DNA from 2 places in the Mesorhizobium humile genome. Region 1 is predicted to be linked to the other one. Evidence: riboswitches for the same ligand, from Rfam matches in the RefSeq annotation. Region 1 holds a riboswitch; the other holds the start of a gene.
The links. A riboswitch is a leader RNA that binds a small molecule or an ion and turns the genes downstream of it on or off. The one in region 1 is predicted to bind S-adenosylmethionine.

Region 1 (5,105 bases):
ATCCAGATCCCGCGCATCTGCATCTCACCGGCACGGGGCTGACGCATCTCGGCTCGGCGGCGACGCGGGATTCCATGCACAAGAAGCTCAATGACGGCGAGGAGCACCTCACCGATTCCATGAAGATGTTCCGCATGGGGCTCGAAGGCGGCAAGCCGGCCAAGGGCCAGGTCGGCGTGCAGCCGGAATGGTTCTACAAGGGCAACGGCACGATGGCGGTGGCCCCCGGCGCGCCTTTGGTGTCGCCCGCCTTCGCGCAGGATGGCGGCGAGGAGCCGGAGATCGCCGGCATCTATGTGATCGGCGACGACGGCGCGCCGTTCCGCGTCGGCTTCACGCTGTCGAACGAGTTCTCCGACCATGTGACGGAGCGGGTGAACTATCTGTTCCTCGCCCATTCCAAGCTCCGCAACGCCTCGTTCGGCCCCGAAATCCTGATCGGCGACCTGCCGGCCGACATCCGCGGCGCATCGCGCATCTGGCGTGACGGCAAGCTTCTGTGGGAAAAGCCGTTCCTGTCGGGCGAAGCGAACATGTCGCACACCATCGCCAATCTCGAGCACCACCATTTCAAATATTCGGCCTTCCGCCAGCCGGGCGACGTGCATGTGCACATGTTCGGCACCGCGACGCTCTCCTTCGCCGACGGCGTCCAGACGGAGGCCGGCGATACGTTCGAGATCGAGGCGCCGGATTTCGGCCTGCCGCTGCGCAATCCACTGGAGATCGAAAAGCCGGTGAAGGTGGCGGTGAAGGCGTTATGATTGGGTGATCTCCCCCCTTGTGGGGGAGATCGGCAGCTTCAGCGGGCTGCTTTGAAATGCTTGGAGAGCTTCAGGCCCTGCGCCTGATAGTTCGAGCCGAGATCGGTGCCGTAAAGCGCCTGCGGCCGCTTCAGCATATGCTCGTAGACGAGACGGCCGACGATCTGGCCGTGGTCGAGGATGAAAGGCACCTCGTGGCTGCGCACTTCGAGCACGGCGCGGCTGCCGCTGCCGCCGGCGGCGGAGTGGCCAAAGCCCGGATCGAAGAAGCCGGCATAGTGGACGCGGAACTCGCCGACCAGCGGATCGAAAGGCGTCATCTCGGCGGCGTAGAGCGGCGGCACATGCACGGCTTCGCGCGAGACCAGGATGTAGAATTCGTCCGGATCGAGCACCAGTTCGCCAGCGCCGCTCTTGTAGATCGGCTCCCAGAAATCGACGACATCCTGCGCGGCGCGCTTGTCGACATCGACAAGCCCGGTGTGATGCTTGCCGCGGTAGCCGACGAGGCCGTCCTTGTCGCCGTCGAGGTCGATGGAAAGCGCAATGCCGCCGCCCGAAATATTGGGCGGCTCGGTGGCGACCAGCATCTCTGCGCGATGAAGGTCGCGCAACTCGTTCTCCGAGAGCACCGCGTTGCCGGTGCGGAAGCGGATCTGCGACAGCCGCGAGCCGGCCCGCACGACGATCGGGAAGGTGCGCGGACTGACTTCGAGATAGAGCGGGCCGTGATAGCCGGCGGCAATCTTGTCGAACTCGTGGCCGCGATCGGTCATCACCCGGGTGAAGATGTCGAGGCGCCCGGTCGAGCTCTTCGGATTGGCGGAAGCAGACACATTCGAGGGCAACGCCAGGCCTTCGATCAGCGGCACGATGTAGACGCAGCCCGTCTCCAGCACCGCGCCCCCGGTGAGGTCGATCTCGTGCAGCTTCAGCCGTTCGAGCTTGTCGGCGACCAGATGATCAGGCCCCGGCAGGAAGGAGGCGCGCACGCGATAGGCCTTGTCGCCGAGCCTGAGATCGAGGCTGGCCGGCTGGATCTGATCGGCATCCAGCGCGCGCGGCGACTTCAGCGCCTTGGCGTCGAACAGCGCCGCGATGTCCTGATCCGGAAGAATGCCTGTCTGCCGCAAAGGCTGGCTCCGTTCACAAGGCCGGGCGAGGACCTGAGCAGGCTCTTGCCGCCCGGCTGGTACAAACCTCTTAATGAAGCCGGCAATTGACGCAAGCGCGGCGCGGGTCTAAAGGGTCGTTATCCCGTGGTGATTTGGCCGGTCGGCTTGCAGCCACGTTAAACAAGTCGCTAAAGGACCGTCGAGCCGCAAGGCTATATGGACCGGTTGCGACTTCGCGGCCGGTTTTTTTGTGTCTGGAAGCAGGGCTATGAGCACCAAGAAGCGTAACTGGAAACCTCAGACGGCACTCGTGCATGGCGGGACATTGCGTTCCCAATTCGGCGAGACCGCCGAGGCGATGTATCTCACGCAGGGCTATGTCTACGAGACGGCCCAGGCCGCGGAGGCCCGCTTCAAGGGCGAGGAGCCGGGCTTCATCTATTCACGCTACGCCAACCCGACCGTCGACATGTTCGAAAAGCGCATGTGCGCGTTGGAAGGCGCCGAGGATGCCCGCGCCACGGCCTCCGGCATGGCGGCGGTAACGGCGGCGTTGCTTTGCAGCGCCAAGGCTGGCGACCATATCGTCGCGGCGCGCGCGCTGTTCGGTTCCTGTCGCTGGGTGGTCGAGACGCTGGCGCCGCGCTACGGCATCCAGGCAACGCTGGTCGACGGCACCGACATCGCCAATTGGGAAAAGGCGGTAAGGCCGAACACCAAGCTGTTCTTCCTCGAGAGCCCGACCAATCCGACGCTGGAAGTGGTCGACATCGCCGCGGTCGCCAAGCTCGCCAATTCGATCGGCGCCAGGCTGATCGTCGACAATGTCTTTGCCACGCCGCTGCAGCAGAAGCCGCTGCAGCTCGGCGCTCATATCGTCGTCTATTCGGCGACCAAGCACATAGACGGCCAGGGCCGCTGCCTCGGCGGCGTCATCCTGTCGGACAAGAAATGGATCGACGAGAACCTGCACGACTATTTCCGCCACACCGGCCCGAGCCTGTCGCCCTTCAACGCCTGGACGCTGCTGAAAGGGCTGGAGACGCTGCCGCTGCGCGTGCGCCAGCAGACCGAGAGCGCCGGCAAGATCGCGGATTGCCTCGCAAGCCGATCGGAGATCGCCCGCGTCATCTATCCGGGCCGCGCCGATCATCCGCAGGCCGACATCGTCAAGAAGCAGATGTCGGGCGGCTCGACGCTGATCTGCCTTGACGTCAAGGGCGGCAAGCAGGCGGCCTTCGCCTTCCAGAACGCGCTCGATATCGTGCTGATCTCGAACAATCTCGGCGACGCCAAGAGCCTGATCACCCACCCGGCGACGACCACGCACAAGAACCTGAGCGACGAGGCGCGGGCAGAGCTAGGCATCGGGCCAGGCACGCTCAGGCTTTCGGTTGGCCTGGAGGACGCCGACGATCTGCTGGAGGACATCGCGCAGGCACTGAAGGCGGCGAAGTAACAGCCCACCTGGCGCCAGATTAAGCGCGCCTAAGCCGCAATCGGCTCAGGCGAGCTCTTCCAGTTCGGTCGCCGCCTTGGTGCGGATGGTCATGGCGTTGCCGCGCCATTCGACGGCGCCGCCGAACCAGGCGCGCGCCCAGATGGCGGGCAGCACCGCGTCGCGCACGATCATCGCGGTGACAGTGCGCGGCGACAGGTACCAGCCCTTGGCCGAAGCCAGCAGGCATTCCGGCAGGTAGGCGATCGCCAGCACGCACAAGGCTGTTGAAGGCAGGCTGACGCCGGCGCTTGCAGCGGCAATCAGCGCCAGCAGCAGCGCCATCGCGGCGCCGGTGAGAATCTCGGGCGCGAAGAACAGCGGGAACGTGACCCGGCGCAGCCGCGCCCAGCGCGTCTGGCGCGACCAGATCTCCGCGAACCGGCGCTGGCCGAGCGGCTGCTCGAAAGGCGAAGTGACGAGATTGACGTTGAGCCCCAGGCTGTTGACCAGCTTGGTGGCTGCCGCATCCTCGGCGATCTCGGCGGCCAAAGCCTGGATGCCGCCATTGGCGTCCAGCATCGGCTTGTTCCACAGCATGCTCTTGCCCTGGGCGAAGCCGAGGCCGAGCGCCTCGCCGGCATACTGCCAGCGCGCTTGCAGCGTGTTGAGGAAGGCGCATTCGACCTCGGCCCAAAACCCGTCCGGCCGCGAGCCGATCGGCGTCGAGCAGACGAGGCCGGTGTCCGCGCGCCATGCCGCCATCAGCTGCTGGACGTAGTCCCTCGGCATCAGCACGTTGGAATCGGCAAGGATGACCCAATCGTGCCTGGCCGCCCGCCAGCCCTTGACGCAGTTGTTGAGCTTGGGATTGGCGCTGATGCGGTCGTCGCCGATCAGCAGCCGCGCCGGAACCTCCGGGTAGCGCGCCATCGCCGCATCGATCAGCCTGACCACCGGGTCTTCGGCATGCGCGACGCAGAAGATCAGCTCATAGCGCGGCCAGTCGAGCGAGAAGGCGCGCTGCAAGGTCTCCTGCGTGAACGGCTCGACGCCGCGCGCCGGCACGATGATCGAGACCGGCTGCGCGCCAGCGGGCGGCGCTATGACACGCCGCCGTTCGAGCCGCGAGGAGGCGAGCACGATGCTGGCGAGATTGGAAAGGAGAAGGGCTGACGAAGCCAGGCCGGCTGCGATAGTCAGTTCCATCGAGATCTGGTCACTCCCGAAAGGCCGCATGCGGCCGTTTCATCAGTCGACAGAGCGCCCGAGTCGCCCGGCGCGGTTTGTGCACACCAACATTGTCGTATGTCACTTAAATGACATTGTTTTTCGGCACCTGCGCTTACAAGGCTGGCAGGATGGTCGGCGCTACGTCTACTAAGAGCGGAGCGTGACATATATTCCGCGGCGGCAACCGGAGTGGCCCATGTATCGCGCAGTGACGCGCAACATCGAAGTGCTGGTCAGGCCCTTCTACCTGGAGGACCGATCCGATCCGTCCGAGAACCGCTATGTCTGGGGCTACCAGGTGACGATCGACAACCGCTCCGACGATTTCGTGCAGCTTCTGTCGCGCTACTGGCATATCACCGACGGTCGGGGCCGGGTCGAGGAGGTGCGCGGCGCCGGCGTCGTCGGCGACCAGCCGGAGCTCAATCCCGGCGACAGCTATCAGTATACCTCGGGCTGCCCGCTCTCGACGCCGTCGGGCATCATGGTCGGCCATTACACGATGCGCAACGGCCGCGGCGAGACGTTCGATATCGCCATTCCGGCGTTCTCGCT
Region 2 (5,105 bases), on a different contig from region 1:
CGATATCCTGGCCGGCCTCGATGATCGAGCGGCGGATGGCGCGGGTGCGGGTGAAGAGGTCGAAGAGCTTCTCGCCGTCACCCCAGCGGATCGCCCGCTGCAGCGAGGCCAGATCCTCCGAGAAACGCGCCAGCATCTCCAGGATCGCGTCCTTGTTGTGCAGGCACACGTCGCGCCACATGGTCGGGTCGGAGGCGGCAAGGCGGGTGAAGTCGCGGAAACCGGAAGCGGAATATTTGATGACTTCGCTCTTGGTCACCGCTTCCAGGTCGTCCGCCGTGCCGACGATGTTGTAGGCGATGATATGCGGCAGGTGCGACACGATCGCGAGTGTCATGTCGTGATGCTGCGGGTCCATCGTATCGATGTTGGAGCCGCAGCGCCGCCAGAATTCAGACAGCGTCTCGAGCGCCGCTGGATCGGTGCCCGGCAGCGGCGTGAAGATGCACCAGCGGTTCTCGAAGAGATCGGCAAAGCCGGCATCCGGTCCGGACTTTTCCGTGCCGGCCAGCGGGTGTCCGGGGATGAAATGCACGCCTTCCGGCACATGCGGCTGCATTTGCGCGATCACCGAGGCCTTGGTCGAGCCGACGTCGGTCAGGATGGCGCCTTTCTTCAGCGCCGGCGCGATCTCGGCCGCGACCTCGCCGGACGAGCCGACGGGCACCGAGACGATGACGAGGTCGGCATCGCCCACCGCTTCCCTGGCATCCGTCGTGTAGGAATCGCCAAGGCCAAGCTCCTCGGCGCGCTTCAGCGTCGATGCACTGCGCGTCGCGATGGCGATGTGCGTGGCAAGCCCCTCGCGGCGGATGACACGCGCAAGCGACGAGCCGATCAGGCCGATGCCGACCAGCGCTATTTTCTCGAACATCGGTGATGCCATGGCGTTCTAGCTTTTCAGGAAGGTCTTGAGCGCGTCGATGACGCCGCGATTGGCCTCTTCGGTGCCGATGCTCATGCGCAGCGCGTTGGGGAAGCCATAGCCGGTGACGCGGCGCAGGATGTAACCGCGCTGGCTGAGATAATCGTCCGCTGCCGCCGCTGAATGCTTCTTGCCGTCGGGAAAATGGATCAGCACGAAATTGCCGACGCTGGGCGTGACGCGCAGGCCAAGCCCGGTCAGCTCCGCGCTGAGCCAGGCCAGCCATTTCTCGTTATGCGTCACGCTGCGCTCGATATGGGCGCGGTCGCGGATCGCGGCGATGCCGGCCTCGATGGCCGTGGCATTGACGTTGAAGGGGCCTCGCACGCGGTTGATCGCATCGACGATATGCGCCGGCCCATACATCCAGCCGATGCGCGCGCCGCCGAGGCCGAGCTTGGAGAAAGTGCGGGTCATCACCACGTTTTCGGAGCTGCCCGCCAGCTCGATGCCGGCTTCATAGTCGTTGCGCCGCACATATTCGGCATAAGCCGCATCGAGCACCAGGAGCACGTCCTTCGGCAAGGCCGCGTGCAGCCGGCGCACTTCCTGGAACGGCACATAGGTGCCGGTCGGATTGTTGGGATTGGCGAGGAACACGATCCGCGTCGCCGGCGTCACCGCGGCCAGGATCGCGTCGATGTCGGCGCGCTCGTCGGTTTCCTTGACCGCCACTGGCTTGGCACCCGCCGCCTGGATGTAGATCTTGTAGACCATGAAGGCGTGCTCGGTGAACACGGCCTCGTCGCCCGGCGCCAGATAGGCCTGCGCCAGGAGCCCGAGGATCTCGTCGGAGCCGTTGGAGCAGATGATGTTCGCCGGATTGAGCCCATGCACCTCGCCGATCGCCTCGCGCAGCCGCCGCGCCGTGCCGTCGGGATAGACGTCGAGCTTCGCCGCGACTTCGCGCGCGGCTTCGATCGCCTTCGGCGAAGGGCCGAGCGGATTTTCGTTCGACGACAGCTTGTAGACTTTCATCACGCCGGCTGGCGCGGTGCTTTTTCCCGGCACATAGGCCTCGATGTCCATGATGCCCGCGCGGGGCGTCGGACGGGGCTGATCCTGCTTCATGTCACAAATCCGTCGAGAGGGCCTCTTCAAGGCCGCAGCGGAAATACAGGCCACGGGCTGGAATGTCGAGTGCTACCGCTTGGTGCCGCGAAGCGGCTACCCGTTGACGAAGCGCGGCGCTGGTCCTAGAAGAGCTGCCAGACTTCCGTGGTGATTTGGCCGGTCGGCTTGCAGCCACGTTAAACAACTCGCTAAAGGGCCGTTTGCAACCTGTAACCGGCTTTGCGACGGCAATGCCGGTTTTTTATTGTCCGCTGCCGGCCGGACACCGCATCGGGACGAGACCGATCGGGACAGGATGAGGACGGACATGGCCGCTCAGCGCGCTGCAAGAACCAAGGACGAGGTCGACCATCCGTCGAGCCCGGTGCTGCAGTTCGGCCCCGACAAGCCGCTGAAGCTCGACGCCGGCACTATCCTTTCGCCTTTCCAGATCGCCTATCAGACCTACGGCACGCTCAACGACGCGCGCTCCAACGCCATCCTCGTCTGCCACGCGCTGACCGGCGACCAGCACGTCGCCAACACCAACCCGGTGACCGGCAAGCCCGGCTGGTGGGAGGTGCTGATCGGCCCCGGCAAGATCATCGACACCAACCGTTTCTTCGTCATCTGCTCCAATGTCATCGGCGGTTGCCTCGGCTCGACCGGCCCGGCCTCGACCAACCCTTCCACCGGCAAGCCCTACGGGCTCGATCTGCCGATCATCACCATCCGTGACATGGTGCGCGCGCAGGCGATGCTGGTCGATCATTTCGGCATCGAAAAGCTGTTTTGCGTGCTTGGCGGCTCGATGGGCGGCATGCAGGTTCTGGAATGGGCGGCGAGCCATTCGGAGCGCGTGTTCTGCGCCCTGCCGATCGCCACCGGCGCCCGCCATTCCTCGCAGAACATCGCCTTCCACGAGGTCGGCCGACAGGCCGTCATGGCCGATCCGGAGTGGCACGGCGGCAAATATCTCGATTTCGGCAAGCGGCCGGAAAAGGGCCTCGCCGTCGCGCGCATGGCCGCCCACATCACCTACCTTTCGGAAGCCGCGCTCCACCGCAAGTTCGGCCGCAACCTGCAGGACCGCGATGCGCTCACCTTCGGCTTCGACGCCGATTTCCAGATCGAAAGCTATCTGCGCCACCAGGGCATGACCTTCGTCGACCGCTTCGACGCCAACTCCTACCTCTATCTGACCCGCGCGATGGACTATTTCGACCTTGCCGCAGATCACGGCGGGCGTCTCGCCGACGCCTTCGCCGGCACGAAGACGCGCTTTTGCCTGGTCTCCTTCACCAGCGACTGGCTGTTCCCGACCGAGGAGAGCCGGTCGATCGTGCATGCCTTGAACGCGGCGGGCGCTTCCGTCTCTTTCGTCGAGATCGAGACCGATCGCGGCCACGACGCCTTCCTGCTCGACGAGCCGGAGCTGTTCGCGGCCATCAACGGCTTCATCGCGTCGGCCGCCCGCGCCAGGGGCCTCAACCTATGACCCCGAACCGAAGGCCAGCGAACGCAAAAAGTTGCAGACTTTTCGGGCCGGGATCATGCGCCTTGCAGGAGGCGAAGCCATGACGGTCAATCGCGCCCAGCGCGTCGACCTCGACGTCGTCGCCGATCTCATCCCGCCCAGTTCGCGCGTCCTCGATGTCGGCTCGGGCGACGGCCTGCTTCTGGAATTGTTGCAGGAGACCAAGCAGGTCGACGGCCGCGGGCTGGAATTGTCGCAGCGCGGCGTCAACGAATGCGTGGCGCGCGGGCTATCGGTCATCCAGGGCGACGCCGACACGGATCTGAAATTCTACGCCGACAAGGGCTTCGACTTCGTCGTGCTGTCGCAGACGTTGCAGGCGACGCGCAACCCGAAGGTCGTGCTCGACGAGCTGCTTCGGATCGGCAACCGCGCCATCGTCTCCTTCCCCAATTTCGGCCACTGGCGCGTGCGCTTTTCGCTGCTGGTCAAGGGCAGGATGCCGGTCACCAAGGATCTGCCCTACTCCTGGTACGACACGCCCAACATCCACTTCTGCACCATCCGCGACTTCGTCAACCTGTGCGAGGAGCTCGGCGCGACCGTCGAGAAGGCGACCGCGCTCGACGCCAACGGCCAGAAGATCGGCCTGTCGATGCCCTGGTGGTTCTGGAACTTCTTCGGCCAGCAGGCGGTGTTTCTGCTGAGGCGATGACGGAATGCGTCTCTTTCGCCGGCCCCCAGCAGTGGTGGAAATCCCGCCGAACATTCTGTCCGAAGTACGGGCGGGAATTCTCGTCTGCACATCACCGCGGAGCGGCAGCAATCATCTCGCGGGATTGATGGCTTCCGCCGGGCTGGGCCATCCGCTGGAATGGTTTGGCGGGCGACGTCTGCTGGAGTTGCCGGGTTACCCGCGAGATCCCCGCGCACAGCTTCTGCGTGCGCTGACCGAGGGACGGTCCTCTACCGGTGTCTACGCAATCAAGCTCTTTGCGAGCCAGTTCACACAACTGGCCAAGAAGGTGAAGCTGCCGGCCAGCCTTCCGAATTTGAGCTATGTACGCTTAACCCGTGACGATCTGCTCGGCCAGGCGATCTCATGGGCACGTGCGCGTCAAACCCGCGAATTCCGATCCAGCGAGATCAGCCATGTACCGCCACGCTATGACGGCCATGCAATCGCAGAGTCCCTGGAAAAGATTTTGATGGAGAACGTGACATGGGACGGTTGGTTCGCGAAGAACGGCCTGTCCTTCCTCCCCCTGACTTACGAGCAGCTTCAGCGCGATCCGGCAGGGAGCCTGACCAAACTCGCGCAGCTCGTGAATGTGGAGCCCAACTGGGAGACCAACCTCCGGTCAGGTCTCGAAATCCAGCGCGATGCAATCAATGAAGAATGGCGAAAGCGTTTCCTGTCCGAATATGCCGACCCGTCCAGCTTCCGATACCGAATGATAAAATAGCCCATCTAACAAATTCCCAGTGCACAATTGCATCTCGATGATTTGACAGCATGCTGTCAGGGCTATAGCCACTACTTTTGATTAATTGGCTGTGTCGCGATGGCTGAACATCCTGCCTATTCTGTCGTCATGGAGATGGAGAATGCCAAATCCATCGATTGGGATGAGATTGGGCTTGGGCTCA

Region 2: another riboswitch for S-adenosylmethionine. It lies ahead of metX (homoserine O-acetyltransferase MetX); the one in region 1 lies ahead of RFM52_RS20250 (O-succinylhomoserine sulfhydrylase).

What each region holds. Positions count from the first base shown of each region.
Region 1 is NZ_JAVIIV010000013.1:160,771-165,875, reverse strand. It holds gene araD1 (AraD1 family protein) at 1-764, shown strand, start outside; gene RFM52_RS20255 (2'-deoxycytidine 5'-triphosphate deaminase) at 803-1,897, opposite strand; SAM riboswitch at 2,014-2,091, shown strand; gene RFM52_RS20250 (O-succinylhomoserine sulfhydrylase) at 2,148-3,338, shown strand; gene RFM52_RS20245 (ceramide glucosyltransferase) at 3,384-4,526, opposite strand; gene apaG (Co2+/Mg2+ efflux protein ApaG) at 4,747-5,105, shown strand, end outside.
Region 2 is NZ_JAVIIV010000010.1:94,457-99,561, forward strand. It holds gene RFM52_RS16710 (prephenate/arogenate dehydrogenase family protein) at 1-886, opposite strand, end outside; gene hisC (histidinol-phosphate transaminase) at 893-2,005, opposite strand; SAM riboswitch at 2,134-2,211, shown strand; gene metX (homoserine O-acetyltransferase MetX) at 2,307-3,476, shown strand; gene metW (methionine biosynthesis protein MetW) at 3,556-4,170, shown strand; gene RFM52_RS16730 (Stf0 family sulfotransferase) at 4,175-4,921, shown strand; gene RFM52_RS16735 (glycosyltransferase) at 5,057-5,105, shown strand, end outside.